3 regions of the Jeotgalicoccus sp. S0W5 genome follow, and region 2 is predicted to be linked to each of the others. Evidence: riboswitches for the same ligand, from Rfam matches in the RefSeq annotation. Region 2 holds a riboswitch; each other region holds the start of a gene.
What was found. Region 2 has a riboswitch for thiamine pyrophosphate ahead of EYB29_RS01675 (thiamine phosphate synthase). Riboswitches for the same ligand answer to the same signal wherever they lie in the genome.

Region 1 (11,034 bases), on a different contig from region 2:
TGTTCACTTAAGGTTAGCGCTGCACCCTTGTCAAAAGCCATATCTATAAAACGATGACCATCGACATTTTCACCTTTGAACGGAATGAATAAGTTATTTGTTTCAATTGTGCGTGTATCGATGGAGACACCCTCGATATAATTATCTTTTAAAGTTTCAGCCTTCTTATTTAATGTACCGCCACAGGCCAAAGCGATTTGCTCAAACGTTCTTTTTATCATTTTCTTCATCCTAATTTTTCTTATTTACTGATATAATTATAAAATAGTTGTATACTAAATGTCATGATTTCTATATGAATTAGGTGACTTACGTGAGTAATAATAAATATCAACGACAAAATATAAATATATTCGCACGCGTCGACTGGATTTTAATCATTTTAATCTTGTTATTAGCAACTGTCAGTGTGATTGCCATCCATTCTGCGATGACGAGTGGTCAGTACGGTACAGATTTTGGTACGCGTCAAATCATGTTCTACGCACTCGGTTTTGTTATAGCACTCGGCTTAATGTGTATCCCCTTTAAATTAATAAAGTCCTATACTTGGATCTTATATACAGTAGGCGTCCTGAGTTTACTCATCCTATATATTGCGCCAGTCTCATCAATTACACCGATTATTAACGGGGCTAAGAGTTGGTATCAGTTCGGGTTCTTCAGCATCCAACCTTCAGAGTTCGTTAAAATCATTTATATTTTAACGATGGCTTACGTGATTAGTCAGCACAATAAATACAAGCTCACCGACACACTGGCCATGGATTTAAGATTGTTGCTCAAATTAATTTTAGTTTCAGTGTTGCCGATGATCTTAATTCTTCTACAAAACGACATGGGTACTGTACTCGTGATGATTGCAATTTTCCTCGGCTTAGTCATTGTATCCGGTATTAGTTGGTGGCTCATCATTCCAACTTTTACTGTTGCTGCAACGACTGGAATTGCATTAATCTTAGGCATACTTTACCGTCCAGATATTCTTGAGAAATACTTAGGTATTCACCCCTATCAATTCGAGCGTATCTATTCTTGGTTAACGCCTGAGGCCTTCCAATCAGACAGTGGCTTCCAATTGACCAATTCACTGATTGCAATTGGTTCAGGTGGAATTACTGGTAAAGGTTATACAGATGGTATTATATATATTCCAGAAAATCACACAGACTTTATCTTTACGATTATCGGCGAGGAGTTCGGATTCATAGGATCAACTATTGTAATTCTGATTTTATTTATGTTGATTATGCATTTGATTCGTATGGCTTTTCAAGCGACTGATAGCTTTGCATCTTATTTTATAATCGGCTATATTGCACTCTTGGTCTTCCACATCTTCCAGAACATCGGTATGACGATTCAGCTTGTACCAATTACAGGATTACCTTTACCGTTTATAAGTTATGGTGGTAGTGGACTTTGGTCGAACATGGTCGCAGTTGGTGTACTCTTAAGTATGTACTTCCATCACCTATCCGGTCCAAAATTAAAATAAAAAAACTGCTGTGGAGGCGTTATGCATCTACAGCAGTTTTCTTTTAAATATTATTTTCTTTCAGTCTAAGTTGTTCCTTGTTAGCAATACGGTTCATAATTTCAAAACGAGATTTCGAAGATGAGACCTTCACACCGAGTTCATGCAGCATCTGGACGACTTCCTTAACTTTACTTGTGTCGTTTTTGCGCATATGGACACTCCCTTTTTATAGCTAACTTTATTGTACTTCTTTATAATATAATTATCTATACTTTTCAGAGAGAAAATATTACAGACTTATTACAAAACTATTTTATATTATTTTTTAGAAAGGGATTCAAGCATGTATATTCCGTTTACAGACATTTATATAACGGACCAAGTGGTGTTTACAGTTATTACTGCTATTATATTTTTTGTAAACTTCTTACTCGCCATTGGTCTAATATTTTTAGAACGACGTAGTGCACAAAGTGTTTGGGCTTGGATGCTCGTCCTGTTCTTCCTACCGATTGTCGGTTTCTTATTATATATACTTTTTGGTAGAACGATTTATCGACAACAAATATTTAAAATAGATGAAAAAGATAAGGTTGGTCTCGAACACTTAGTCAGTGAACAACTAGAGGAAATCAGAGAGAATCACCTATCCTTTTCTAATAGCACCGCAGAGAAGCATAAAAAACAAATACATATGCTCCTTTATAACAACCAGTCCTTTGTCACAAGTAACAATGATGTGACAACCTATACCAACATGAATGACAAATTTGACCAAATGATCAGAGATATAGATGATGCAGAAGATCACATTCATTTCCAATATTACATCTTCAAACTCGATGGTATTGGGAACCGTTTGTATAAAGCACTTTTAAAGAAACAAAAAGAAGGCGTCTCTGTGAGAATACTATACGATGATATAGGCTCACGGTCTTTATCTTTAAGAAATTTCTCTGATATAAGAGAGCAAGGCGGTTTAGTTGAGGCTTTCTTCCCTAGCAAACTACCACTCATCAACCCACGTATCAACAACAGAAACCATAGGAAAATTGTGGTTATCGATGGACGTATCGGTTATATCGGCGGGTCAAACGTCGGTGATGAGTACATCGGGCTGAGTCCTAAAATGGGTGCTTGGCGTGACACACACTTACGTATCGAAGGTAATGCCGTGAAATCTTTACAGATTCGTTTCATGTTAGACTGGAACTCTCATGATACACGTTATAATATGCACAATACTGAGCGATTCTTTCCTGAGCTACCATCTGTTGGTGACACGACGATGCAAATTGCTTCAAGTGGGCCAGATGAGAACTATCAACAAATTAAATATGGTTACTTAAAAATGATTTATAACGCGAAAGATACGATATATATTCAATCTCCATATTTCATTCCAGATCAGTCAATAATGGAAGCTTTAAGAATTGCCATTCTAGCAGGGATCAAAGTATACATCATGATTCCAAGCTTCCCAGACCATCCCTTTGTTTACTGGGCAACTTATTCAAATGTTGGTGCTTTGATGCGTATGGGGGCAAATATCTACATGTATCAACCAGGATTCTTACATCAAAAAGTATTTATTATTGATGATGAAGTTGTATCTGTGGGTACGACTAATGTTGACAACAGAAGCTTTATCTTAAACTTTGAAGTCAATGCATTTATGTATGATAAGGAAGAAGCTAAAAAGCATCGTCTCATATTCGAAAATGATATTCAGTATTGTGAAATATTAACTGAAGAAAAGTATGATGATAGAGGTTTATGGATTAAGTTAAAAGAAGGCTTAGCCAATCTCATATCACCAATCCTATAACACTAAAAGCCGATGTATGAATTATAATTCATACATCGGCTTTCTTATTTTAACAATTATTTTTTACGTTTTTTCTTAGGTTTAACTCTTGAGTTTTTCAAGCGTTTTTCCTTTTCAGCTTTTTCTTTCTCATGTGCTTCAATAATTGGTGCCATTTCTTCATGTACTTTCTTACGATAGAAAGTATTACCTGCCCAAGTTTGGAAGATTAGGAATAGACCACCAACTGCCCAATATAATGGTAAGGCTGAAGGAGAAATTGCTGAAATCCAGATAATCATCAACGGTGAAATAAACATAAATAGTCTCATTTGTTGACGTTGTTCTTCTGGTACAAATCTCATTGAAATCCATGCTTGAACTGCATATACAATACCTGCAATTGCAACCATGAAGTAGTCTGTTTGCGTTAAGTCCATCCATAGGAACTCTGGGTGTGCTTCAATCCCACCTTCTGAAGGGAATCTAAGTGCAAAGTATAAGGCCATAACGATTGGCATTTGAATTAATATCGGTAGACAACCCATATTTAAGGGGTTGATATCATGTTTTTTGTACAATGCCATCATTTCTTGCTGTGCCGCCATCTTCTCCTCTTGAGTCGTAGCGACCTTAACTCGTTGTTGAATTTCTTCCATCTCAGGTTTGACGATCTTCATTTTTTCTCTCATCATCATCTGATTCTTGTATGTACGCATCATGAACGGGAAGATTGCTAGACGAACAATCAATGTAATAATAATGATTGCTAAACCATAATTGTAATCTAAGTTATCTCCTAGCCAATGTAATAATGTATCCATTGGGCTAACTAATGTGTTATAGAAGAAGCCGTCTCTATTCTCTTCTTGAGAATAATCACATCCTGCAAGGAATAAGACTAAAATCATAGAAGCAGGAAATAGCCATTTTTTAATCATTTCTTCACCTCAAATAATATCTCGCATAAAAAAGATTGTACCATATATTGAAGTGTATAAAAACCAATTTCAATGTAAATGGTTAATTTTTCACAAGGTTAGGAGAGAAATTGTGTCACTGTTTGGTCAATATTAGCTGACTGAGTAATTGCAGAGATCACAGAAATCCCATCTGCACCATTCAACAAACAAGACTTAAAATTATCTACAGTAATGCCACCGATAGCCACTATCGGCAAGGTTGTCTTTTTTGAAATTTCCTTTAACCCAGATAAACCGATGGCTTGACCAGCATCATCTTTAGAACTGGTCGGGTAAACAGGCCCACATCCCAAGTAATCAACACGACTCAAATCGCTCTGTTTTAGTTCTTCTAAATTACCGACAGATAAGCCGATGATTTTATTATTTAAGAATGCTGGTAAATCTTTAGGATTGATATCAGCTTGCCCGACATGCACACCGTCAGCGTCTACAATTCTCTGAAGCTCTACATCATCATTAATTATAAAAGTGACCTTATATTTTTGACACAGGTCTTTTACTTCCATCGCAAATTTAATTAAATCTTCGCCACTTTTAATATTTTCTCCCTTTTCTCTCAACTGAAAACACGTCACTCCTGCCTTAAAGGCAGTTTCTAAATCTTTTAAAGGGTTTTTAAAGCTCGAAGATGAAGCGATGAGATATAACCTTAATACCGATCTATTCATGCACAGTCACCTTAGATTTTTGGTAGTCCGCTTCAGAGAATTTATACATTTCATCAATCAATTGAACTTGAAACATGCCTGGTCCTGACGTACTTAAAGCAGCTTGTTCTGCAGCAATGTTATATAAGCTCACTGCTTTAACAATAGCATCTTGGGTTCGGTCGACTGCTAAAAATGATGCACAAATTGCACCTAAAACACAGCCTGATCCTGTAATTTTCTCTTGGAATTCATGACCATTGTTCATAGAAATAATCGTTTCACCATTGGTATATGCATCGGTCTCACCGGTTACCAAAATTGGCACCTTTAATTTATCATAGGCAACTTTAACGATTTCTTCTGCTTTACCTTCTGCAATAGAGTCCACGCCTTTAGACTCAACATCTAAACCTGCTAAGGCCATAATTTCTCCTGTATTTCCCTTAATTAAATCGACCTTATGGTTTTCTAATATATGGTTGATGACGTTTCTTCTAAAAGTGGAAGCACCATATCCAACAGGATCTATAATCAGAGGTACTTGACTCTGATTCGCTTCTCTTGCCGCTGTTTCATAGAGTTCGATTTTATCTTCACTACAAGTTCCTATGTTGATGAGTACAGCGCCACTATGCTTAATTATGTCAGCCATCTCCTTCTTCTCGCCACTCATAATTGGTGATGCACCGAGTGCAAGTAGGCTATTTGCAGTGAATGGTTTTACTACATCATTGGTAATACATAGAACGAGTGGATTAATGCGTCTTAAGAGTTCAATCATTGTTATTCTCCTTTATATGAAAAATGATTTACCGGCCCACTACCTTGCCCGATACCAGGTGCATGTTTAATAGCATCTGTTATATACGCCTTCGCTGTTTTAAACGCATCTTCCTTAGTATTACCCTTAGCGAGCTCTGCAGTAAGTACCGCTGAAAATGTACATCCTGTACCATGTGTTTGATCTGTGTCGATTCTTTCACTGGATAGTGTCGTAATACGCTCCCCATCATACATATAGTCTGTCGCATCGCCGTCTAAGTGACCACCTTTAATAATGACACTTTTGGCCCCCATTTCATCAACGATGAATTTTAAAGCATGTTCTATATCTGATGTGTTTTCTATCTTCTGTCCTGTAATTGCCTCTGCCTCATGTAGATTTGGTGTCACAATATCAGCGAGCGGAATGAGTGTATTGATGAGCGTATCCATCGATGCTGCGGTCATCAAACGGTCCCCACTTGTTGCAATCATCACAGGATCCATGACATAAGGAATATCATATTCTCTTATGTATTTTGCAATTAAGGTCATCATATCCGCTTCAGCAATCATGCCCGTTTTCATTGCTTTTGGCACTTGATCATCAAAAACACTCTTAAGTTCCTTTTCGATAAAATCTATCGGTACGTTATAGACATCCTGAACGCCTAATGTATTTTGTGCAACAAGTGAGGTGATAACAGCCATGCCGTATACATCTCTTGATGAGAATGCCTTGATATCAGCAGGGACACCTGCCCCACCTGTTGGATCAGTTCCAGCTATTGTTAACGCAGTTGGTAAAGTCATTATTAGATTCCTCCTAAAAAATAAGCCCACTTCCTGAAAAGAAGTGGGCTTATCAAAACGAATGCTGTATTCATTTTATTCGCACTTCCCTCCGCCAGCATAACCTGGATCAGGTAAAAAGGGACAAGTTTTCACTATCTCAGCCAATTGGCGCCCCTAGTGGTAAATGTTATTTAAATGTATTGTATCACATTGTACTTTAGTGTCAAAGAAGATTCCGTTTCCTTATACATATTAAACCGATAAGCATCATCACAATACCTAGACTTGTAACAATTACAACTGCTAACTCATCTAAACCTTCTATAGGAACATCGCTCAAGTAATAAAATGGACTCAGTTTTAAGAAGTTTTCATTTAAGTCAATCAAACTTCCTAAATAATTAACCAAGAATATATATGCCAGATATATCCAGACAAATATATGAAGTCTAGCATATATACCAATGAGTAATGAAGAGACTCCTATAATAAATACCATTGCAGCACTGTAATTAATAAGTCCTTTAATGTAATCGACTTCTGTGAGCTCTAGTCCTGTCACATTAATACTAGCTAAATACATTCCAACTAAGGTCAGTAAATAACTCAGTATACCCACTAAGTTCGCGTAAAACCAGTGTATTAAATATGCCGTTGTAAGTGAAATTCTATTATTTAACGTCGCCGCGTTCATCATCTCTAAACGTCCTGATTTTTCTTCTATTAAAAATCTACCATTCACCATTAAGGCAGGTACCGTCGCAATTAGTGCAGAGATTATAAATAGTAAATTTATAAAAAACATGGTGCCATCTTGACCTTCAAATGCGGCTTTAAGCATATCATTTTGACCGATGACTTGATCAAGATCTCCAAAAATAGAACCGTAAGATAAACCAACTATAAAGAGACCCACTATCCATGACATCATCAAGACCTTACTATTGATGAAGGCTAATCTAAAGTAGCTTGAGATTTTTCTTTCCTTCGGTTTTTTATCGATATTAAAATAACCGCTTCCTAAATCACGCTTGTAAAACAATACGTAACTTAAGGCCACTAATAGAATGACGATTGAGAATGGCATGAGCCATAGTCCAGATGATTCTATACCATAGGCTTCTATACGAGACAACCAGTGATAAGGAGAGATTACAGAAAATCTTGTATCCACCACATCCGTCATTGCTCTGTACAGGTATAAAGCAAGGAGAACGGTGAGTGTCAGACCAAATGTTAGATCTGCACTTTGGAATAATTGTCCGAAAGAAAGCGTCAGTACAAAGAATGAGAGTCCAAATAAGCTCAGACCTAGTGCGTAATATAAGTTTCCAGGTAAGCTTAATCCTTCAACATTGATAAGTTGTAATCCGACAACTAGGATAAAACAGACAAGTATATTGATTATGATACCTAACATGATTTGTGAACTGATGATCGTCGATTTCTTCGTACCTGTCGTTAGAATATATTCCGTTAAACCTTCTTCCTCTGCTTTTCTCCCAATTCCGTTTGCGATTAAAATATTAAACAGACCATGGAAGATTGCCATAATTAACAACATTTGGTGCGCAAACATTACCGGTGATGTGTAATCCCCCTCTGGAATCGGTCCAATTAAGGCCACCATTGCAGGGTTATCAACGGTCATTTTCATACCTAAGCGTTCTTCTTCAGTCCCATATAGTGTGTTAAATACACTGGGTATCGACAGTGAGATACCACATAAAATCAGAAGCCATAAGAAGACCTGAAAACGCACATTACGTCCGATCAATCTAAAATATGTCATTTTGCATCCTCGTAATATCTGATGAAGATATCCTCAAGTTTTGGTGGTGTTGTTTTTAATGATTTGAGATTATAGATCTTCAAATATCTTAAAAACTGAGGAATATCATTATTATCGATGAACATATGGTAACCATCACTGTCAGATGAAAAATCATGAATAAATTTTTGATGTTTTAACGCATCAATATTATCATCAGTTTCGATGATATATTCTACTCGAGTAATGTGCCTAAGATCATTCATAGTACCAGCTTCTATGATTTTACCGTCTCTGATTATAGCAATACGATCCGCAAGCTTTTCAACCTCAGAAAGAATATGGCTCGATAATAAGACGGTCTTGTTATTATTTTTTAAGTTGATGATTTCTTCATGAAACACTCGCTCCATTAATGGGTCAAGACCAGTAGTTGGTTCATCAAAGATAAATACATCTGCATCACTGAGAAAAGCACTAATTAATGCAACTTTTTGTTTATTTCCCTTGGAATACGTCTTACATTTTTTATGTATATCTAATCTAAAACGTTCAATTAATGCCGCTTTTCTGTCATCGTTATGATAGCCTTTAGCAGCCATCATGAAGTCGATGACCTCACCACCTGTTAAGTTTCCCCACAGATTGACATCCCCAGGAACGTATGCAATCTTTTCAATATAGTTTTTATTTTCCTTAATATTTTTATCATTGAAAAGAATATCACCTTTCGTTGGTTCCAAAGCACCAATAATCATACGAATTGTCGTCGATTTCCCCGCTCCATTCGGTCCGATAAAACCAAAAACTTCTCCAGGATATAGAGTGAACGATACGTCTTTGACTGCTTTAACCTTGCCAAAATGTTTAGATAAATTCACCAGTTCAAGCATACTGAACCCTCCTTAATCTATTGGCTTAATTTTACCACAAAAAAACATCGACACTATAGGAGTGCCGATGTTGATTTTATCTTATAGTCTTGAACCACATACAGGCCAAGGTGATGATCCTCTTTGATCATATAGCATTTGTGCTCTTTGTGTTTGTTCAGCAGCAGATGCTTGTGAAGCAACACCTGAACCACCTACTGACTGCCAAGTTTGAGCATCAAACTGGTATAGGCCGTGATATAGACCATTAGCACTTACGACACTCGCGTTTCCGCCAGATTCACAAGCTGCTAAAGCACCCCAGTTTAAGCCGCTATTTGTATTTGTACTTTGTGCTTGTTGTTGTGGCTGCTGTTGTTGTTGTGCTTGTTGTTGAACTTCTTCTTCTTGAACCTCTTCAGCTGGCGCATTAGTTGTTGTTTCTTCAACTTTTTCCACCTCAGTTGCTGGTTCAGCAACTGGAGTTGCTGCATCTGGTGCTGCATCAGCGGCAACAACTAATTCTTTACCTACAAAAATAATATCTGATGATAGGTTGTTCCATTCTTTAAGTTCAGCTACAGAGACATCGAATTCTACAGCGATATCAAAAAGTGTGTCACCTGCTTCAATTACATATGTATCTTTTACTTCTTTATTGTCTTTGTCAGATGTTTCTTCTTTAGCTTCAGTTTTTTTATCTCCATCAATTTCTAATACTTGACCAGGAACGATAATATCTGAAGTTAAGTTGTTATCTTTTTTAAGTGATTCAACTGTTACATTGTTCTCTTCTGCTAGTACCCATAATGAGTCACCTGATTCTACTGTGTGTGACGCCGCTTCTGCCGAATATGCAATAGTAGTTGAAACTGCTGCAACTGCTCCAAATGCTAAAACCTTTTTCATAAGAATATTTCCTCCATAATGTTTAATTCATTTTTACCAATACTCGCCGCTCTTTTTCATTAACGATATTTATTATAGGGAAAAAAGTCATTACATAGGTTACAGCAATTTAAAAATTTAATCGTTTCTTTACAATCATATTACAAAAAGTTCAGTTTAATACAATTAGATTTCATTAATCTGAATATTTTATATCATAAAAATAAGCATATCTATGAGCCGCAGCAGCTCATTAGATATGCTTTGTGAGTGAGATGAATTGGTGCATCATAAGTGGGGTAAAATTAAGCGATTACTTTGTCTTTACTTTCTTCTGTTTTAATTTCTGCTTCTTCAACTATGCTTTGAATCACTTCAATTTGCTTTTCTCTATCAGTATTTGCTGCTTGTTTTGACTCAGTTATAGTATGTACGTACTGTTCACCGAGTGCGTCTTGGATGTTGTAGTGATTGACTGCTTGTTCAATCAACCGAGATGGATTAGAAATATCTGTACGATTTTGAATCTTTTCAGGCACTTGTTTAACACTCTCTACCCAAATTTCCATGCGGTACTCTCTAGTACCATCATCACTTGTAGTTGTAGTGGTTGCTAACTGTCCACTGACACATAATATGTCACCTATATTTGTCATTTCTAATACTTTTGGTACACTCTTTCCAAAGGCTTTACAGTAAAGAAAATGTACTTCTTTTTCACGACGACTATCTTTCGGCACACGAACTGTAGCAATAATAAATGCATTGACACTACCTTGGGCATTTTTCGCAATGACGTTGTTGCTAATAAGTTCACCGACAAGCAATACTTTGTTCATCATCTTATTTCACCACCCTTCCTGTTACCAATGTAAGTGAGGATGAAATATTCTGCAAAAAGCAATAATTTCATTTCCGCTTAGAATAATATACAATAATGACAAAAGACCACTTAAAATATAGCAAGAATTCAAAAATAGTAAATTTTAGCATACGAAAAAAGATAATTTGTATTTTATGAAG
Region 2 (11,034 bases):
ACCTTCTTCATCTCCACGTAACATATCTGGTGAGAATCCCCCTGGGATAAGTAATGCGTCAAAATCTTCAGGTTTTACATCGCTAATCGCTCTATCTACTGTTACTTCAGTATCTTCAGACTTACCTTTTACTGTACCTGTTTCTTTTCCTATTACAGTAATGTCATGTCCTTCGTTTTTTAAAGCCTCAACTGGACTTGTGTATTCAACGTCTTCAAAATAATTATCTAGTACAACAGCAATTTTTTTTGCCATAAATAAATTCCTCCTAAAGATTTTAATAGTAATATATACCCACTCCATAATCTTTAAAACATATGGTATGTCAACAGTATTTTAGACAGTTTTTATAGAATTCTTTCTTATACTCCTTCTTCCAACTATTTTGCACTTTTGCTCTAAATAGTAAGCAAGTGCAAAAATTCTTGCCCATACAAACACAAACAACGACACGCTATCTTCTCATGATTCTGCTAAAGAAGTAATGAGCGACGACACCCAAAGACCAATTGCGTATGAACTGAATAAAATAATCAAAGAAAATTTGAGTGTTTATTGACATAAGAGAGAGTATTCACAAGTAAGGATGAGACTTACTTTAAGAAGACTACATAAAAAATACGGAATATCCACTTGATCTTCAAAACTAGCATTAGATAATGTAGTCGACTAAGCAGAATTGATGGCTAGTGAATTATAATTTCTAAAAAGAGACCTAATGTCAATCAGATATTAAGTCTATATTCATTATGCATAAATTATAATTAACACGCATCAACGGTGATAAGCTTCAAAACGTATCACTTTGAACTACGGGTTATTTGTGGTAACTCTCGGCGTATCGTTTTTTGATGAGGTTTTCTCTTAACGTTCCACCGAAATTTGTAATAAATAGTTCCTTCTGATGACCGTATCTTCACCTAATTCAACACCCTATAGAAATAACTGATGCCTTTTTAATTCTTAGTCTACTATTTCTAAAACACCATAAAAACTCATCTATTTGAGATAGTTCACACTATATTTTTATACAGGATATTCACTCAGTTTCTCAATCATTTCTTGATATAAAGCATTGGCTTCTTCTTTTCGAGAGATGCCATGAACATTCATTCTGCCATCTTTAAATAAGGTCAGCTTATATTTTTTATAAGTCAATAACTTAACAAACGCACTTGCCCTGATAATTTTACCGGGCAGCTCCTGATTGAAAACCGATTCGTCGAACCTGAGTGTATATACACTTCCGCAATTAGATTGTACAGTGGCCAGCATATTTTTATTCAACTGTTCATATATCCGATTCTTACAGACCACACAGTCTTCATTCTTTAATTCATCTATATTTATCGTTTGAAAGCCGATTTTAAAAGTATCTACAGTAATGAGCTGCTTGGAAAAACCTTTTCCTGATAAATAACGAATGACTTCAGAAACTTCCATACTGGCAATGAGGGAAATTACAGGAGGAAGCACACCGTTGATTGCACAGCTTTCCCCTGTCGATGGCAGAGTCTCCATCAAACACTTTAAACAAGGTCCTTTAAAATCAATCCCGTAGACACTTCCCTTACTGCCTACAGCAGCACCATATACCCAGGGGATATCAAGCTTATGACAGGCTTCATTAATCAGAAATCGAATTTCAAAATGATCCATACTGTCAATTACAATATCCGGCTGATACTTTCTTAAGATTGCGGAGATGTTACTGGAATTTATTTCTGCATTGATCGGTACAATCTCAACATTACGGTTTATCTGACACAATTTTTCTTTGGCAGCATTAACTTTCAGCGTCATATCTTCTGCATCTTTTTCAGTATATAAAGCCTGACGATGCAGGTTGGTCATTTCAACAATATCCATATCAATGATGATGAGTTTACCTGCACCCATACGCACAAGCATTTCAGAAACGTGTGTTCCAAGTGCACCGGCGCCCATCACCATCAGTGTGGCTGACATCAGATTTTTTTGACTATTCTCTCCAAATTCATTAAACTTCATTTGTCTGTCGTATCTCTCCATTAAAGAAACTCCAGTCCTTCAGCAGGACTTGAGGCCTGTGCAGAATACCTAACCGGAATACGTCCTGCATCATAACCCAGTACCCCTGCATCAATTGAAAGCTTCATCGCTTCTGCCATTTTAACCGGGTCTTTGGCATTCGATACAGCGGTGTTTAATAATACCGCATCTGCACCCAGCTCCATAGCATAGCACGCATCTTTGGGTGAACCGATTCCTGCATCCACAATAACAGGGATGCTGGATTGTTCTACAATATATCTTAAATTCAATGGATTATTAATACCGCGTCCCGTACCTATAGGAGAAGCGAGCGGCATGATTGCATGAACACCAAGTCTTTCGAGTCTTTTTGCAAGCACGACATCGTTTGAAATATATGGACAGACTGTATAACCTTTGTCCAGCAGTATTTGACACGCTTCGTATGTCGCAATTGGGTCAGGCAGTAATGTCTTATCATCACCAATAACCTCAACTTTAATCATGTCACAGACACCCGCATGTCTTGCGATTTCTGCGATGCGTACAGTTTCTTCCACTGTTTTCGCCCCTGCTGTATTCGGAAATGTCGTGTATTTTCTTAAATCAATATTTGCCAGCGGGTTGGGCAGGTCTTTATCAAATAAGTTCATACGTCTGACAGCGAAAGTCAGCACTTCTGTACCTGACGCTTCAATTGCAGCGGCCTGTATTTTCTCATCTGAGAACTTTCCAGTACCTAAAAATAGCCTTGAGTTAAATTTTAAATCTCCAATTTCTAACATATTATCCGCCTCCTACAAATTCTAATAATTCAAGTCGATCATTATTTTTCACTGCTTGTTGTTTAAATACAATTTTTTTTATCAATTCCCCATTGTGTTCCACTACAATACGATTATCATCTACATCCAGGTGGTCCAGCAGGGTAGCTATGGTAATATCCTTTTCAAAATAATGGAGTTCTCCGTTGACGGTGCACTGCATATTGTTTCATCCTTTCAAATGAGAGTTTTTTAAGTACTGCGACAGCTGGGAAATATATTAACCAAGTTATAGTGTCTAAGCAATGGAGCATTTACTTACATCAAATTTAATATTTGCCATTCTTCTTTTAATCTGGTGATTTGATTGGGTGATGCATCCATAAATGCAGAAATTGCCGAGATACCACTGAAACCTGCCGGTAATTGATTGATAGTTGTTAAATTGATACCGCCAAGTGCAACGACCGGAATTTCATAAGAAAGTGCATCACGTACTTCTTGATGTGTACGCGGCGGCAAAGATTTCTTTGAACTCGATTCAAATATATGCCCGTATAATACAAAGTCGAGATGATTGTCCTGTGCTTTCTTGACAGATTCAGATGAATGAGCAGACATGCTGACTGAAATATCCGGATGTTCTTTTTTATACGTTAATGCAGTTGGATCGTTTTCTCTAAAGTGGATGGCAGTTAAACGAAAAGATTCCAGCAATTTAGTCGAAGTGTGAATGATGATTTTTTCTTTAGGGAAACCTGATTGAATAAGCTGACAAAGGAAAGATGATAACTCGTTGTCGGACATGGGTGTACGAAGTAAAAGATAATCGATACAGGATGAAATCGTATTGAAATGAACAATGTCCTTGGAAATTAATATCTTAAAATGTGTAATTGCAATAAGCATTATGTCACCCCTTAATATAAAAAAGCGCTGTTTTTCTATATAGAAAAACAGCGCAAGTATGCATCAACACATATTACTTTCGCCACTTTCCTACGCCAGTATGAACTGTATCAGGTTCCCGGAATCCCAAAGTCTACACTTTAATCTCAGCCTTTTTCAAAGACACTTCCAGTGGTCTTAACTATTTAATTTTCCAATCAATAACTTCAAGTTACTCTAAAAAGTTAAATATTGCAAATAAAATTATATTTTAATTATACTGATAACTATCTTTTAACATTTACTCAATCATATAAGAACTAGATAGCAGTACAGTTACAGAATTGAATTTGAATTGTGTTTGTTCCTATTCACATAATTTGTGATTTACTTGACGTATCTTCGTAAAGTAATACAATGATGTTAAATAGAATAGATTCGCACTAGGGGCGTTTTTATAAACTGAGATGAGGGTAACCTCAGACCCTTTGAACCTGATCCAGTTAAAACTGGCGTAGGAAAGTGTTACATCGATACAGTTGTATATCTATGTCTTTGCGGGCATATAATTTACTCTCGGTACGTAACTTTCCTATGAAGGCTGCGTATTTTTTTATTCTAAAAAATTATAGGAGTGATTTATTTGACAAGGACAGTTTTAGTAACGGGAAGTGGAAGAGGACTTGGTAGCTATATCGTAAAAGCACTAAGTGAAAAAGGTTTTAATGTCATAATTAACTACAACAACAGTAAAGAAGAATCAGAGAAGTTAAAAAACGAAATTGGAGCACAAGCCATTGCGATTCAAGCGGACATTACAGACCGTGAAGCAGTTGAGCAGTTAGTTAAAAAAGGAACTGAACATTTCGGACAGATTGATGTTGTTGTAAACAATGCACTCGTTAACTTTAAATTTGATCCAACCGCTCAAAAATCATTCAAAGATTTGACTTATAAAGATTACGAGCAACAGTTAGACGGGACACTAAAAGCTGCATTCAACGTATCACAAAGTGTAATACCACAGTTTTTAGAACGTAAAGACGGTGCAATTATTAGTATTGGAACTAATCTATATCAAAATCCTGTAGTACCATATCACGAGTACACCACTGCAAAAGCTGCTTTAATTGGGTTCACCAGAAACGTTGCAGCAGAACTTGGACAGTATGGTATCCGAGCAAATGTTGTTTCTGGCGGTTTACTGAAAACAACAGACGCAAGTGCAGTCACAACACCAGAAGTATTTGATTTAATCGCACAGTCCACACCATTGAGAAAAGTAACAACCCCACAAGACGTTGCTAATATGGTTGTTTATCTTTGTTCTGAGGCAGCAGATGGGGTTACAGGGCAAAACATCACGGTAGACGGCGGACTTACTATGAACTAGGCGGTATATATTATGAATAATTCTAAACAGTTAAATATAGGAATTTTATTGTATGGTGTGGGTCACCATCAGGCAGCATGGTTAGAAGACGATTCGAGTGTCAATGAATTCACGACAATTGAATATTATGAAAATCTGGCAAAAATTGCAGAACGCGGAAAATTTGATGCCGTATTTTTCGCAGATTCACAAGCCTTCCCCGCAGATAGTCCAACTGAATTACCAGCGAGTTATTTTGACCCAATGATTGCATTAACTGCTATGAGTAAAGTCACAGATAACGTTGGACTTGTTTCAACTATTTCAAGTACATTTAATAACCCATTTACCACAGCAAGACAGTTACTCACACTGCAACACATAACAAAAGGACGCATGGGATGGAATCTGGTGACTTCAATGACCGACCGCGAAGCACAAAACCACAGTATACCTGAATTGCCTGAGAGAGCCGTTCGTTATAAGAAAGCGGATGAATTTGCTGAAGTCATGAATAAATTATTTGAATCGTGGTCAATTGAAAGCTACAAGCCAGATAAAGAAAATAACACAATTACTAAAAATAAGAATATTCAGCCATTCAATCACAATGGTGAAAACTTCCAAGTTAAAGGTCCGCTAACTTTACCTTTAAGAAAAGAGGGTAAACCAGTGGCTATGCAAGCCGGGGCTTCAAAAGAAGGTGTTGCACTGGCTGCGAAATATGCTGATGCTGTCTATTCAGTTTCTTGGAATTTAAGACAAGCAAATATTTATCGTGAAAAATTAAATCAAGCCATAAAAGAAAGCCGTCGTCCAGACAACTATATCAAAGTATTTCCGGGACTAGTGACTTACGTGGGTAAAACAAGAGAAGAAGCGCAAGAAAAGAAAGCAAAATTAGACAACCTACTTCCAATTGATACTGCACTTAATCAGCTCGAATTCTTTATTCAGCAAGATACAAAATCATGGAAACTCGACGAAAAAGTACCAAAATTGCCGCCAGTCGAAGAATTCAAAGGACCTGTTGGACGTTATCAAACTGTTTTAGAAATTATAGAAGACAGAAATCCCACAGTCAGAGAACTACTCGGTTATCTCAACGCTGGAGGTGGACATTTAACACTCATTGGCACGCCTGAAGAAATTGTCGATGAATTAGAAAGATGGATGAATGAAGGTGCCGCAGATGGATTTAACTTGATGCCTCCAACACTCCCAGGAAGTCTTGAAGACTTCGTCGACTTAGTCATTCCGGAAATGCAAAAACGCGGCATTTTTAGAAGAGATTATAACGGTGAAACGTTTAGAGAAATGCTGGAACTCGATAAGTATTAAGCTGAATGATTCATAGGTACATCTCAATTTTACGTTGTGTTTTCATATTGAGGCTGGGACATAAATATCTCCAGAAAAAATAATAACTTTTGAGAACTTATGTCCCCGATCCCCAAGTACGAAGGTTATAAGGGCTGAATTGCTTATTAATATCCCGGTAAGCGAGGATGAAGTCAAAACTCACAAAAAAACATTAACAGCTGAGACTCAGGTTTTCGCTTATATAAATCATTTTTCTGCAGACAGAGAAAATTTAATTATTCATTCCAATGTCAAAAAAGAAATCAGGGTTCAGAAAGTGAATAATTATATAATAGTATATTTATTAATAGGTATATCTTTCGGCCATTTAGAAGTTTATTTTGTTAAAAACAAACAGATGAATAAATGGATTTACCAAGCCTTATTTTGATAGCTTCTACAGCTCTATCTATACCATTTAGTGTCACTCACTTTTGGTGCTATTTTAATCCTATTTCAAGTTGTAGTACTTATGGGATTATATATAGAGGATTTGATAAATAAAAATAGAGAAAGTGATAAGATAAAATTTAAAGACTTATAATTTGAGAAATTTCATTGTGTCTTGATACTTAACTCACCATTCTAACAATTTAGGGCGGTGAGTTTATAACAAGTTTTCTTGTCCTAATCAAATCTAGTTCCTGGATTACTTATGATACACTTCGGCTTATCATTTTTCGATGCGGACGTTTAACAATTTGATTGAATGTCACTTTGAGTTTTCAGAATAATCCTTCTAAATTAATGTAGTCTAACGACTTTAAATGTAATTTTCAAACCTTGGTATCTTCGTATATATACTACCAGCCCGTGTTATATTCAGTCATTCATTTCGATAAATCAACAGTATTTTCTAAACTCTTATATCCATCTTGATTTAGAATAGCTTCTTCATTTTCAAATAATTTTTCTACTGTAAGATCTTTATCCCAGTAGCCTTAGTTAGAACCAAAGAAGTTCTCAGCGACTCTTCCTGCTGCCACTTCGAAAATTTTACCATTATATTGATTATCTTTGTGAGATAACCACAAAACAGCATAAAATTTCATCTGGTCGTCATGAATATGGACGAACACGTGAAACGATTGGTCACTATGAACCGACCCAGAATGTTTTTCGCTAAAAAAGCAGCCCATCAGTCTATCTTTAACGACATCATCCTGTTTACAGCCTGGATGACGACGCTCGCAGCCATTTGGATTTCTTACGGTTACTGGCGAAGTAAACGTAAGGAGAGTAAATAACCATCTAAAAATTACAGCAAGGAACAGACACAGGTCATTAAAAACAGGGTTCAGTGTTCGAGATGATGATCTCAAACACTGAACCCTTTGTCTATCAATTAATGATATTGCTATTTTGATTGCATTTAATTTTTATGCTTTGGCTGTTTCTTTACCATTTGTGATGAATGTCACTGCAAGCAGTATAATCACAGACACCGGCAGCCCGATGAAGATGGGATGCAGACCGAAAGGATGTCCTGCAATCTGCCAGAGGACGGCGATAATCAGTCCGCTCCACATGGAAGCAAGACCAGCAGCCGTCGTCACCTTTTTCCAGAACATGCCTAAGATTACCGGTGCAAACAAACCTGAGACTGTCATCGCCGTGCCGGTCACCATCAGATTGACAATTCCAGGAATGGTAAGTGCCAGCACAAGCGCAATGACGGATATAATCAATACCGACAACCTGCTCCATAACAGCATCATTTTATCACCGTGGTGTGAAAAGTTCGGTCTGATGATATCATTGACGAGCGAAGACGACCCTGCCAGAAGGAAAGAGTCCGCACTGGATATGACGGCTGCGAGCAGCAGGACAATCATAAAGACGACCAGCGGAAAAGGGAATACTTCACCTACGACTCCGTAATAGACGAGAACTGGATCAATATTTCCAAGCTCGAGGCCGTAGCGGCTGAGTACGCCGATGGCGACAGCAACCGCACCGATCGTTACCGCGACGATCATGGAAATAATATATCCGCTGCCTGCTATTTTTATACTGTCGGCTGCCCAGACCCGCTGCCAGAGATCCTGCCTGACAAATTGGAAGACTGCAAGCGTGAGAAGATAAATCATTATCTCACCCGGTGTAATATTCATCACGCTGAGCATATCGCCTTCACCGGCAGATGCGGCCCGGTCCGCAATCGAACCCCAGCCTCCTGCAGCTATCAATACTGATGCAAACAGCAGGACAACACCGAGCACAAGAATAATTCCATGGAAAGTATCCTGCCAGATGACGGTCTTCAGTCCGCCGAAATAAGTTTTAAGCGTGAGCAGTACCCAGCCGATGATAATTCCAAGCGTAACATCCAGGTCGAGAGTCACGTTCAATATCGTCGCGATGGCGACAAACTGCATACCGGTCATCGCACAATATGAAAATAGTATACTGATGACTGTCGGTATGCGCGCCTTCTCACCATAACGCAGTGCGGTATAGTCACCGATTGTGACCATCTTATAAGTCTCTCCAAGACTTCGGACACGATTGAGGACAAACAATGCAAAAATGATGACGCACATAAACATAGTAATATGTATCCACTGCTGGCCCATCCCGAGGCTGTAACCATTCTCCATGTAGCCGAGCAAGGTCGATCCCCCGACGCCGGTGCCGATGAAAGTCAGGATTAAAGGGAAGAATGAAACAGTTCTGCCGGCAACATTATAATCCTCATATGTTTTCGTCTTTCGGTTGATATACAGAGCCAGCAAAATCAATAATATGAAGTACACAAAAACAATGACTGATAAGATGATTCTCTCATTTTCATCAAACAAATAACCACTCTCTTCCTTAATTTTGAATTGTCATGGGTGTGATGAATTATGCTGCTAAAGCATCTTTTTAATAATATCATATCTTAACCTGAATCATCCATACTGCCACAGGAAACATTAAATGACTGAAAAGTTTAAGCAAGTAAGAACTCACTAAAATCATTCAAATTGAGACTGATGAATAACAATTTCTCAGGAGTACCAGTCCCTGATATGGTTTTACTTATGATATCACTCAATCTGATATATTAAATCTACAAATTTCTAAGAAGCTTGCGACTAGTTCGTCAATAGATGCATCACAACCATCTTCAATCCACTTCATTAAAATATTTAAAAATCCTCCTGTATTGTAATATAAAGCATATACCATATGAGTATCTTCTATTCGAAAATTAAACTTTTCTTTAACTTCTAAATGTATATCAGGTAATAACTGATTGAATTGAAGTAATAAGAATGGGGTTAAGTTATGTAGGTTAATTAATTTCAGAAACTCAATTTCTTCTAAACAAATTGAAAAGAATTCCCTAGATAAATATTTCATATTTAACTTATTTGCATACTTCAATCTATTTACATACTTTGTTTTTATTAAATTTATTCCGTAATTGAGAATATCTAGTTTTGAATCATAATTTCTGTAGAATGTTGTTCTATCTAGATCTGCGTTTTTTGTTATTTCAGAAATTGTTATTTTCTCAAAAGATTGATCTTTCATAAGTTCAATTAAACTTTCATAAAGCCATAGCTGAGAGTTTTTAACTGATGGATTGTTAGAATACTTTATTTTATTCATCTCCTAGCAACAAAAATCAAATTATGTTGAACTTCAAGGCAAAGTATTGAAATACAATTAATTTAAATATACTCTATAGTCAAAAGTTCAACAAGTGTTGCAGTTAGGAGTGGGAGAATGGGGAAGATTTTATCCAAAGGTACTATAAAAGTCGGTAGTTTAATGAACTTAAAGAATAGAATTAATTACTTTAAGGTAGCCCCTGACGGTATGGAGAATGTCATCCAACAGGAAAGATATGTAAATAAAATTAAGTTAGATAGAAAATTTATACCATTAGTAAAACTGTATATTTCTCTTTTAAATGGTTGCTCATATTGTATTGAGATGCATTATAAAGAAGCTACTAAGAAGAAAATTGATCAGAATCGTATTGACTGTATTTTGAAACTAAATACGGATAATAAATTATTTAGTGAGAAAGAAAAAACACTTTTAAACTTTGCAAAAAAAGTAACTATAATTTCAGAAAATAGAATTTCTGATACAGAGTACCTAGATGTAAGAAAGTACTTGTCAGAAAAAGAATATATTGATTTTGTTTTGCTCATAAATCAAGTGAATACCTGGAATCGTATTTCGATTAGTTCAGGTAATACAGGCAAAGATATACCAACTGACTAAACTTAGTACTTATACAAATCTTTTTATTTATTATGATTGTTCAAGTAATGAATACTCACCTAAACTTTAAAAAATTACAGTGGATAATGTAGTCGAACAAGCAGAATTAATGGCTAATAAATTGTAAATATAAAAAAAGACCTAATATCAATCAGATATTAGGTCTATATTCATTAAACATAAATTATAATTAACACGCATCAACGGTGATAAGCTTCAGCGTATCAGTCTATGATGAGGTTTTTTTCAGACATCTTTCTACTTGTATTCATTGATTATTTTTACCAATCGTAAAATTTCTTTTCCCGGAGAGGTGATTTCCAATGCGAATTCTGGTTTTTCAAAAAACCATATGCCTCATGTATTCTTACCTTGGCTGTATCATTTTCTTCTTTAAACAATTGTAAGCTC
Region 3 (11,034 bases), on a different contig from region 2:
ACAGAAGAAGAAATCAACAATCTTTTAGAATAATTTTAAAGACAGGAGATTGACCATTCAATCTCCTGTAGCTTTAAAATAAGGAGGCTTTTTGGTGAGTAAAAAGTATATAAATATACTACTTTTGGCACCTGCATTATTACTATTAGCTATTTTTACAGTAGGGCCATTAGTTTATACGATTTATTTAAGTTTTTTTGATTGGAACTTAATATCTCCAAATAAAACATATGTAGGCTTAGATAATTATAAGGCACTATTAACAGATCCAACATTTAGAAGAATTATAGTCCAAACCTTCATATATATTTTACTTTTTATTATTCTTAATACAGGACTGACCTACATAATGGCATATATTATCGCTCATTTAATTAAATCAAATAAAGGTATATACAAGGTTGCGATATTTACACCTTCCGTAATTTCTCTAGTTGTTGGCTCCATGTTATTTCTTTGGATTTTGAATCCAGTATCAGGACCGGTCGCCATCGTTTTAGCTTGGTTTGGTTTATCTATACCGAATTGGACAGTAACTGAAGGTATGGTTATTGTCGTTCTGAGTCTAATCGTAGCTTGGAAAGTATTTGGCTATAACTTTATTGTGCTCTATTCAGGAATTGTCGGGATACCAACTGAAATTATTGAAGCAGCTAAGGTGGATAAAATATCTAAATTTAGAATTTTTACAGATATCATCATACCGATGAGTTCAGCAACAGGTTTTTACATATTAATTATGACCATTGTGCAGGGGCTACAATATGTATTTACTCCGATTAGAGTTGTCACACAAGGTGGTCCTAACTACCACAGTAGCAACCTAATATATCACTCCTATCATGAAGCATTTGATCTATTTAATACAGGAGTCTCAGCAGCAAGCTCTGTCATTACTTTAATCATATTTATGTTTCTTCTTGCAATGCAATTCATATTTGTAGAAAGGAATGTATATTATGAAAATTAGACAGTTTATATGGCACATTCTAATCATTATTTTTATAGTGGTTGCCTTATATCCAATTTTATTTGCAGTATCAAACTCTTTTAAACATTTAAATGACGCCTTCGTGTCAACAATTAATTTAATTCCTAATTCATTTACTCTCGAGAATTATCAAGGTTTATATGAAACAATTCCATTGTTTAAGATTACATTGAATACCTTTGTCATTGCGAGCATCATCACTTTTTTCAAAATAGTAACTTCTTTGCTGGCAGCATACGCATTGACATATTTTAATTTTAAATTTAAAAAAGCAACATATTTTTTACTAATCAGTACCATTTTTATTCCTTTTACAGTCACTATGATACCCAACTATTTAATCGTTTCTCATTTTGACCTAATTGACAGTGTATGGGGAGTTATTCTCCCACAATTAGCAGATGCCATAGGAATATTTATGTTAACGCAAGCAATGAGAAACATTCCTAAACCTTTAATTGAGGCAGCTCAAGTAGATAATATCTCTACTTTTAATATTATGAAGGATCATGTATTACCAATTGTCAGACCGGCACTAACTTCAACAGCAATTTGGTTTTTTATCTTGGCGTGGAATGATTATGTCTGGCCCCTTCTAATGCTACGTTCTAGAGATAGTTATACACTGCCACTCGCTTTACAGCTATTTGTAAGTTCAGAGGGTGGGACAAACTTTACGGTAGCTATGGCTTTATCTGTGATAACAATGGCGATTCCATTGATCTTATATTTAATTTTCCAACGTTACATCATAAATACTTTTTCATCTAGCGGAATTAAGTGAGGAGTAAGTTAATGACATCAATTATTTTAAAAAACGTAAACAAAAGTTATGGTGACAATACCGTAATAGATAATTTGAATCTAGAGATTAAAGAAGGGGAGAGAACTATATTTCTTGGCCCTTCTGGATGTGGTAAATCGACTATATTAAGGATGATTGCAGGCCTTGAAAAAATCACTAGTGGTGAAGTATTTCTTGGAGATAGAAATGTAACACATCTAGCATCTGGAGAAAGAAATATTGCTATGGTCTTCCAAAACTATGCCTTATATCCCCATATGAGTGTGGAGAAAAATATTCTCTATGCATTAAAGCGTAATGGAGTATCTAAAACTGATAGAGAAAATCGTTTAGAGAAAGTTTTAGCAATGCTGGAATTAGAACAGTATAGAAAGCGTATGCCTAAAGATCTTTCTGGGGGTCAGAGGCAAAGAGTGGCTTTGGCTAGAGCAACAGTGAAGCAATCAAATTACTTTTTACTAGATGAACCCTTATCAAATCTAGATGCAAAACTAAGAGTAGTGGCTCGTAGAGAGTTATTAAAGCTTCATGAAGAATTTAAACAGACTTTTGTCTATGTGACTCATGACCAAGTTGAAGCGATGGCACTTGGAGATCGTATCGTCGTTTTAAATAAGGGTGAAGTTCAGATGGTAGATACGCCTTATAACGTCTATCATCAACCAAGGAACTTGTTTACAGCTCAGTTCATTGGTTCACCACCAATGAATATTCTTGATGGTTTTGTTAAAGATAAGCAGTTCTGTTTCGATGAACAATCCATAGATATTAGTAGTATCAATGGAGTGGGCAAAGAATTAGAAGGTAAGAAAGTATATCTCGGTATTAGACCGGAAAATATGAAGATTAGTGAAAATGATGATGGGGACATCAAAGGGAAAGTCATTTTTAGAGAAAATTTTGGAGCAGAGGTCGCTCACACCATTCAAATTGGTGCAACAGAAATTATTGTAATGTCTAACACAATCATTAATCAAGACGAGGTGTCGGTTATCGTTAATCGAGAACATGTTCACTTCTTTGATAAAGAAACAGAAACAAACTATAAATATTTGATGGAGGATTTATAATGAATATTTTACTTAGTACAAACGCATTTATTACTACTGGCTTTAAGCCACTAAAAGAATTACTAGTTGATTATGATACATTCGATTTTGGACTTGAACTGTTCCCGAATTTTGAAGATAAAAGATTTAAAGATGAATTAGCCGAAATTAAATCGCTAATCAAAGACAGACCCTTGTCCATGCATGGTCCGTATTTTAAGGTGGAGCATAGTGCAGAGAAAGGTACAGATGCTTATAAATATGCCATAGACCAGATTGAACAAACCTTAGAAATCTGTGAAGACTTAAATATCAAGCATCTTGTTTTTCATCATAATAACAAAAAAATTACTGATGAGAATAAAGCTTCATCAATAGTTGAAAGTCAAAAAAATCTTCATGAATTGGATGACATTTGTAAAGAATCTGATGTTGAAATCCTCGTTGAAAATGCAGGGGTCTATGCTAAAAATAATGTACTATTTGATGAAGAAGAATTTATAAGTATGTGTAAAGAAGAGGGAAATAATCTACTTATCGATATTGGCCACGTTAATGCTAATAACTGGAGTCTTGAAAATATTATTTCTTCTTTAAAGGAGCAAATTACGCATTATCACTTGCATAATAATGTTGAAGGGAGAGATGATCATAATAGAATTCATGATGGTTCATTAGATTTTGAAGACTTTGTTAAATTGTATAATATGTATACACCAGAAGCGGACTTAGTTCTTGAATATAACTATGATCTTGGTAATGATATAAGTGCAATAAAAGAAGATTTGGACTTCTTATATAAAACTTTTAAGTAAGACTTTTAAACAACATGCTGTGTTCTCTTATTTTCTTATAAATAGACTAGAAATAATTTGCCATTTATACTATAGTAAAGTGTATTGATTACTTATGCCGACATAGTTTAATGGTAGAACACAGCCATGGTAAGGCTGCAATACGAGTTCGATTCTCGTTGTCGGCTGTTTCAACCAACTCTACAAGAGTTGGTTTTTTTGTTTAATTATTTGCAAAAGATTGTACTAATCGATAATGTTAAATAAAGAATGAAATTTGGAGGTTATGATGACAACAGTCACTCTACAAGAAGCAATTTTTACTGTAAGTAATCTTAGAACCGAACTCGCTAATGAATATGAGAAATTCAGTACAGAGTACCGAGTGCCTATTTCGGTTAACAATGAAAAAATTGATCATGCAGATAAGCTTTCTAAAGTTAATGAATCACTAGCTAAAGTAAAGCAATTGAGAAATGATTTAGTAACTTTAAAAACAGCAATTCACCACAAAAATTCTACAGCTACAGTGGTTCTTGACGGCACTGAAATAACCGCATCTAGTGCCTTAGAGTCATTGAAAATTGAACGTGGTATCATCAACAATATAAAGAACAATATTACTTTTGGCTATGGTCGTGAACGTGTTAAGACTATATCTGGGGTAGGTATTGTTGAAGAGGGTATCATCAATGAAGATGAGATCAAAGAATATCTGTCAGAACTTGAAACACTCGTTAACAAAAAATCAATCTTAATCGATAAATTTAACAGTACTGAAACGATTGACGTCACACTAACAAGCATATAAGTCATGTATTGGTAGAAAGAGACCTATTTTAAATCGAGAATTTGATGGATTACAATTTACGTTTTATTTATCTGTTACGATTTAAGAATTCGAATCAAACGACTGATGGACAATCATAGTGATGATTATCTCTTTCGATGGAGTTTCCCTCAAAAACTTTTGGGTGTTAAGTTTTGCCTTTTTGCTCACCTACAAATTAAATAATAAAGACTAGGGGTGCACTTTTGTGCTGAGAGATGAACAATCGACCCTTTGAACCTGTAGGTTAGGACCTGCGTTAGGGAAGTCTGTGTCGATAAATTTTGGCGACACCTTTCTAATGGACTCGGACCTCTCAACAGGTTCGGGTTTTTATCTTGTCTGGTCGGAAGGGGAGTTTTAATGTTTACTGAACGTTTATGGACGCGTGTGGAAGGGATTTGGTCTTCTTATTTGGAACATCCTTTTGTTAAAGGTTTAGGGGATGGCTCGCTTGATAATGAGAAGTTTCAGCACTGGTTAAAGCAGGATTACGTCTATCTTGTGGAGTATTCTCGTTTAATGGCGATTGGTGCAGAGAAGGCACCAGATCTAGAGACGATGAACTTGTTTACAGAGTTATTACATGGGACTTTGTTCGGGGAGATGGATTTACACCGATCTTTTTCAAAACGCTTTGGTATATCTGAGGATGAATTGTTGGAGACAGAAGCATCAGCTGTGAATACGGCTTATACATCTTATATGCTAAATCATGCTCAGCGCGGAGATGCTGCTGTTGTAGCTGCATGTTTATTAACTTGTGCTTGGTCTTATAATTTTATTGGCAGTCATTTAAAAGAGCAGTATAACCATGATAAGAATCCATACAAAGAATGGGTAGATATGTATTCTGATGCGGAGTTTACTGCCTTAAATAATAATGCTATGAAACTTATGAATCGCTTGGCCGAAGGGAAGCCTGAACGTGAGCTGAAGGTCTTGGAAGATATTGTTGTAAAGACGAGTAAGTACGAGTATATGTTCTGGGATATGTGTGAGAACAGGGAGACTTGGGATGTCTAGTTTGAGGTGCAGATTTAGCTGAAATGCAGTTATAAAAGATCATAAGTTTTCTAAATTGTTAAGGGTCTGTAAAACATGTGTATTCCATAATTTCTTTGGGGTAAGCTAGGACTAACATCACGATTCAGTCTGAAAACCTATACTACTTTAAGGAGAGGGAATTTATTATGAAGAAACTCTTAACTGTTACATCATTAGTAGGCGTATTGGCACTTGCTGCATGCGGAGGCGGTTCTGAAGAAGAAGGTACAGAGGAAGGTACAGAAACAGAAGAATCTGGTACAGAAGGAACTGAAACAGAGACTGAAGGCACAGAATCAGAAGATACAGAGTCAGAAGATACTGAATCAGATGACGAAGGTGAATAGAACATTTGAATATCGGCCGCTGGTAAAAACCGGTGGCTTTTTTTCTTGATGCGAATTATTAAAATTTTGTAAGGGTATCATATATAATATATATAATTCGACATATTACAGGAGCGAAAAGAAGTATGAAAATTGGTGTGATTTCTGATTTGCATATTGATCGATACAATGATGAAAAACTACAACAGAAGGATTTTACCTTAACCTTGGCAAATGAGGTGAATCGTCAATCACTCGATGTGTTGTTGATAGCGGGCGATATTTCAAATGATCATATGCGGTCTTATCGTTTCATGCAGGCACTGGAACAAATGACAGGCGTTGTGATTTACTTTGTGCCAGGCAACCATGATTTTTGGAATCAATCAGGAGATGATAAGACGACACAGGAGATACATCAATTCTTCAAAAGCACGAAGTATTATAAAGAAGGCGAACCTGTAGATCTAGGTAACGGCTGGGCAATCGTTATGAATGCCGCTTGGTACGACTATACTTACGCAAGTGACCGCTTTTCTAAATCACGTCTAGAAGAACGCAGTTATTACGGTGGAACATGGCAAGATTTAGTACGTGTAGATTGGGGAAAAAGCGATCCAGAGATATCTTTAGAATTTGCAGAAAAAGCTGCACATGATTTGGAAATGATAAAGGATAAGAAAATTATTTTAATGACCCATGTCGCAACACATAAAGCATTTAGAGTTCCCATGCCAAACCGCTTATTTGATTACTACAACGCCTTTATTGGTACGTCAGACTTTGACACATTTTATGGGGACTATGATATTAAATACAGCGTTATGGGGCATATCCACTTTCGACACCAAGTTATTGAAGGTGGCGTTAAATATATTTGTGCATGCCTTGGATACCGTAGAGAATGGCTGACAAAAGATATTGTTCATGAGATACGTGATGCCTTAGAAATTATAGAAATTTAAAAAGACCTCCTGAGTCTTTTTATTTTAAGTTTATTTAATAACTTGTCCGAAAAAATATAAGTGATATGAGAATTCTATATCGACTGGTAAAGTCAAAATACCGGTCAATGAGTGCTATCTTTGTCCAGTAAAACAAAAGTACCGGCAGATGAATACGCTCATTTGCCGGTAACACTGTTTATTTCTTTTTGATTTCTTCGTATTTAGCGTACCACTCTGGAAAAACTCGCTTGAAGACGACTGGTTTGAACTCTCCATCAACTTTTTTTACTACAAGTAGTGTCGTAGTACCGTGAGTACAAACTTCACCATCTCCGTTGACAATTTCAAAACCGTAGATGGTCCGCATACCTGTATTTTCTTCTACCCAGGTGCGGACAAAGGCACGATCACTGTATTTTAGTGGTTTGGCATAGGTAATATTGACGTTGTGTACTGGGGCTAAATATCCTTCTCTCTCCATCGCTAAATAATCATAACCGATGTCTTCAATTAGTTTCCGACGTCCGAGTTCAAGCCATTTGATATATGAACCATGATAGATGACGCCCATCATATCAGTATCTGCATACAAGATTTGAATTTCTGTTTCTGCTACATATACACTCATGAAAAATCCTCCTATTAATACATATTAATATTGTATCATTCTAATACTGTAAAAATCTCCTCGACTTTTAGACCGGAAAAATAAAGGTTATGATAGAATGAGGTAACTAGGAATGGGGTAATAATATGAAATTACTAACTTTTATAGATCCAGATTCAGGAGATTGTCGTACAGGTGTACTTACTTCTAAAGGTGTACTCGACATATCTGAAGATTTTAGTTCGATTCAAGAGGTTATGAACCATCAAGGAAAGGCTGAAGCACTGATTGATTTTTATATTGAAGGTGAAGGTGTGGATTTTCTAGAGTATGACAGTCTCACTCTTGGACCAGCTGTTCCTAATCCAGGAAAAATCATTTGTGTTGGGGTAAATTACAAACGCCACGCTGAGGAAATGCAAATTGATATTCCCAAACATCCGATACTATTTTCTAAGTTTAACAACGCACTCACTGCGCATAATAGTACTATAAATATTCCGCAAGGTGTGACTGCAATGGATTATGAAGGTGAGTTAGCGATTATAATCGGGAAGACAGCTAAAAGTGTCAGTAGAGAAGACGCTATGGATTATATTTTTGGTTATACAAATGCGAATGACGTATCGGAGAGAACATCACAATTTAGAACGAGCCAATGGCTAACAGGTAAGACCTATGATGGGTTCTGTCCCGTTGGACCATACATTGTCACCTTAGAAGAACTCGGAGAACCTCATAAATTACGTATTAAGACTTATGTCAATGGTGAGTTACGACAAGATTCTAATACGAATGATATGATATTTAAAAGTAGAAGTTTAGTTAGTTATACTTCCCAGTTTATGACTTTAGAGCCAGGCGATATTATTTTAACAGGAACTCCAGAAGGTGTTGCTTCAGGTTATAAAACAGCAATTAAACCTTGGATAAAAGACGGTGACACTGTAACAGTAGAAATTGAGTCACTCGGTAGATTAACAAATTGTTTTAAAATGGAGTGATAGAAATGCCAGTGTATGGTAAAGTTCACAAACTTTTTGTTGGTAAAGTAAAAACGATTGGTAATCCTAAGGCAGAAGAAAAGATGGATCAAGAATGGCAGACTGGTGCATTCAAAGAAGAGACTAAAGAAGCGGTATTTTTATCGAAAAATGGTTTAGTAGGAGACGAATGTCAGGATAAGAAAAACCATGGTGGTCCTGAAAAAGCTTTGTTTGCTTATGCAGTTAGTCACTACGAAAAATGGCGTGTTGAACTCGCTACTGATGACATTGGACCTGGTGGCAATGGAGAAAATATTGCTGTCTTGCACATGGATGAAGAATCGGTATGTATTGGAGATATTTACGAACTGGGTGAGGCAACCATTCAAGTTTCGCAACCTAGAAGACCATGCTGGAAGCTTGCTAGACGACATGGCGATATTGAACTTGCTAAAAAGATAGAAGATAGTGGGCGGACAGGTTGGTACTTTAGAGTACTTAGAGAAGGTAAAATCAAAAAAGACGATGAATTTAAGTTATTAGAACGCCCAGCATTGGATTGGACGATTGCTCAGATGAATGAGGTGCTTTACCATAACCGCGACAATATTGGCTTACTTGAAAATCTTAGAGACCAAGAATTCACACCAGACAGTTGGGTTAAAACAATCAATAAAATATTAACAGGTGAGGAAATTGATGAATCACCAAGGTTATATGGACCGAATGTATAAAAGACTAGATTTTATTTCTAGTCTTTTTTTACTTGCTCATCCATTCAATTGCTTTTTTTATGCCTTGATCCCAATAAGCATAATCATGTTTACCGGGTCCATCTTCAAATTTTAATTTAACCCCTTTAGAGTGAAGTGTATCAGCAAATTCCAGATTGTCACTGTGTAGTTCATCTTCTTGACCACACATGATATAAAGTTCGGGTAGATTGTTTGAAAGTATCCCATTTTCTATAATAGTGGTGATATCGAGTTCCGTATCTCTTGTAGTAGATACCTCACCAATTATGTTAGCCATCTGAAAGTCTTGCCATTTATAGTTTAATAATTTTTCAGGGTTTGTAGTTGCTGACATGAAGCATGCTTTTGAGAATAATTCTGGATGTTCGAATGTTGTTTTAATCGCTCCAAAACCACCCATAGAGTGTCCGGCAAGGAAATTATCAAGACGATCTAGAGAAAGTGGGAAGATGCTATGAGCATAATTCCAAACTTCTAAGATGTGATCCTCATAACTATGGCCATATTTCATGTTGGTATAAAAACTATTGTCACCGTCGGGGAGAATGATTGCAATACCATAATCATTTGCATAACGCTCAATACTGGTAAAGCGCAGGTATGAATTATAATCGCTTGAAAGACCATGGAGAATCATTAAAGTAGGTAGTAATTTGTTTTGACTCCCTGTGTCATAATGACTATCCGCTTCGGGTAAAATTATATTGAAATAATGATGTTTACCTAATACTTTTGAGTAAAAATTGATATGCATTAGTGCCACTTAATCAAGACCTTTCTCTTTATAAAATAAGAGCAGCCCTACATGGGCCACTCACAAATTAATTGTTAATGGATTGTGCTTTTGGTTCTTTGTCATCAGGGTTATGAGTCGGGTCTAGTTTGCGCTCGACAAATCTTAGACCGAAGTCGATAATGACCGCAATTAATGCAATGGGTATCGCACCAGCTAAAATGTATACTGTACCATCAGTGGCATTAGTTCCTCGGATAATTAAGTCTGTCAGGGTAGGAGCCCCAATAAAGGAACCGATTGCTACGACACCGATTGCCACAACGAGGGCAATGCGGAAGCCACCAATAATAACCGATAATGCTAAAGGTAATTCAATCAATCTTAATACTTGATTACGTGTCATACCCATACTTTTACCCGCATCAGTAATATTATGATCCACACCTTTAATGCCAGCATAGGTGTTTTTTATGATGGGTAATAGAGCGTATAAAAAGACGGTCATAATGACGGTGTTTGTTCCTAAGCCCATAACTAACATTAAAATTGCAAGCATCGCTAGGGCTGGAACAGTTTGAATAATGTTAGCCAAAGTGATGACAAAACCGGACAGTTTTGAATAACGCGCAATCATTATACCAATTGGTACACCGACAATCGCAGCAAATAACACACCGTAGACACTCATAAGTAAGTGGTCTAAGAAGAGTCGGAACAAGTAAGGGAAGTTATTGGTAAAGTAATCAAATAGTTCAACTAATAAGTTACCATCCATTTTAATTCTCCTCCTCTTCAAAGTAGTTATGTTCTTCTAAAAATTGTTCTGCAACAATAGCAGGTTCAGTGCCTTCTTCGTCTGCTTGGTAGTTTAATTGTTGCATCGTTTCAGTTGTGATTGTACCTTCTAAACGCATCAGTGCCTCGTCTATAACCGGATATTCTTCAATGATTTCATAGGTCGCAAAAGGTGATGCATCATAAGGTGGGAAGAATTGTAAATCATCCTCTAACACGACTAAGTCATAGGCTGCAATACGACCATCGGTTGTGTAACCTAAAGCGACATCTAAGCTGCCACTATACAGGGCTTCATATACCAAACTAATTTGCATCGGACTCATGTCAGAAAAACCAAATCCATATGCTTCTTGGAATGCATCAT

Region 1: it holds a riboswitch for thiamine pyrophosphate, as region 2 does, so the genes downstream of both, thiD (bifunctional hydroxymethylpyrimidine kinase/phosphomethylpyrimidine kinase) here and EYB29_RS01675 (thiamine phosphate synthase) in region 2, are expected to answer to the same signal.
Region 3: it holds a riboswitch for thiamine pyrophosphate, as region 2 does, so the genes downstream of both, tenA (thiaminase II) here and EYB29_RS01675 (thiamine phosphate synthase) in region 2, are expected to answer to the same signal.

The regions. Positions count from the first base shown of each region.
Region 1 covers NZ_SIRQ01000004.1:15,413-26,446, forward strand. Annotated here, with positions in the region: gene EYB29_RS06510 (UDP-N-acetylmuramoyl-tripeptide--D-alanyl-D-alanine ligase) at 1-221, opposite strand, end outside; gene EYB29_RS06515 (FtsW/RodA/SpoVE family cell cycle protein) at 314-1,498, shown strand; gene EYB29_RS06520 (Lmo0850 family protein) at 1,542-1,691, opposite strand; gene cls (cardiolipin synthase) at 1,824-3,308, shown strand; gene yidC (membrane protein insertase YidC) at 3,365-4,228, opposite strand; gene thiE (thiamine phosphate synthase) at 4,327-4,941, opposite strand; gene thiM (hydroxyethylthiazole kinase) at 4,934-5,704, opposite strand; gene thiD (bifunctional hydroxymethylpyrimidine kinase/phosphomethylpyrimidine kinase) at 5,707-6,501, opposite strand; TPP riboswitch at 6,568-6,666, opposite strand; gene EYB29_RS06550 (ABC transporter permease) at 6,704-8,272, opposite strand; gene EYB29_RS06555 (ABC transporter ATP-binding protein) at 8,269-9,144, opposite strand; gene EYB29_RS06560 (transglycosylase family protein) at 9,226-10,032, opposite strand; gene EYB29_RS06565 (single-stranded DNA-binding protein) at 10,317-10,853, opposite strand.
Region 2 covers NZ_SIRQ01000002.1:170,353-181,386, forward strand. Annotated here, with positions in the region: gene EYB29_RS01655 (type 1 glutamine amidotransferase domain-containing protein) at 1-255, opposite strand, end outside; gene EYB29_RS01660 (HesA/MoeB/ThiF family protein) at 1,027-2,031, opposite strand; gene EYB29_RS01665 (thiazole synthase) at 2,031-2,798, opposite strand; gene thiS (sulfur carrier protein ThiS) at 2,800-3,000, opposite strand; gene EYB29_RS01675 (thiamine phosphate synthase) at 3,096-3,584, opposite strand; TPP riboswitch at 3,757-3,866, opposite strand; TPP riboswitch at 4,101-4,203, shown strand; gene EYB29_RS01680 (3-oxoacyl-ACP reductase) at 4,309-5,058, shown strand; gene EYB29_RS01685 (NtaA/DmoA family FMN-dependent monooxygenase) at 5,071-6,378, shown strand; gene EYB29_RS01695 (hypothetical protein) at 7,497-7,646, shown strand; gene EYB29_RS01700 (sodium:solute symporter family protein) at 7,779-9,200, opposite strand; gene EYB29_RS01705 (TetR/AcrR family transcriptional regulator) at 9,436-9,921, opposite strand; gene EYB29_RS01710 (carboxymuconolactone decarboxylase family protein) at 10,117-10,623, shown strand.
Region 3 covers NZ_SIRQ01000004.1:101,938-112,971, reverse strand. Annotated here, with positions in the region: gene EYB29_RS07045 (ABC transporter substrate-binding protein) at 1-33, shown strand, start outside; gene EYB29_RS07040 (carbohydrate ABC transporter permease) at 95-970, shown strand; gene EYB29_RS07035 (carbohydrate ABC transporter permease) at 960-1,775, shown strand; gene EYB29_RS07030 (ABC transporter ATP-binding protein) at 1,787-2,866, shown strand; gene EYB29_RS07025 (sugar phosphate isomerase/epimerase family protein) at 2,866-3,660, shown strand; tRNA gene EYB29_RS07020 (tRNA-Thr) at 3,757-3,827, shown strand; gene EYB29_RS07015 (hypothetical protein) at 3,929-4,450, shown strand; TPP riboswitch at 4,653-4,751, shown strand; gene tenA (thiaminase II) at 4,832-5,494, shown strand; gene EYB29_RS07005 (hypothetical protein) at 5,662-5,862, shown strand; gene EYB29_RS07000 (metallophosphoesterase) at 5,988-6,806, shown strand; gene EYB29_RS06995 (acyl-CoA thioesterase) at 6,985-7,416, opposite strand; gene EYB29_RS06990 (fumarylacetoacetate hydrolase family protein) at 7,542-8,399, shown strand; gene EYB29_RS06985 (MOSC domain-containing protein) at 8,405-9,115, shown strand; gene EYB29_RS06980 (alpha/beta hydrolase) at 9,144-9,899, opposite strand; gene EYB29_RS06975 (ABC transporter permease) at 9,958-10,647, opposite strand; gene EYB29_RS06970 (osmoprotectant ABC transporter substrate-binding protein) at 10,649-11,034, opposite strand, start outside.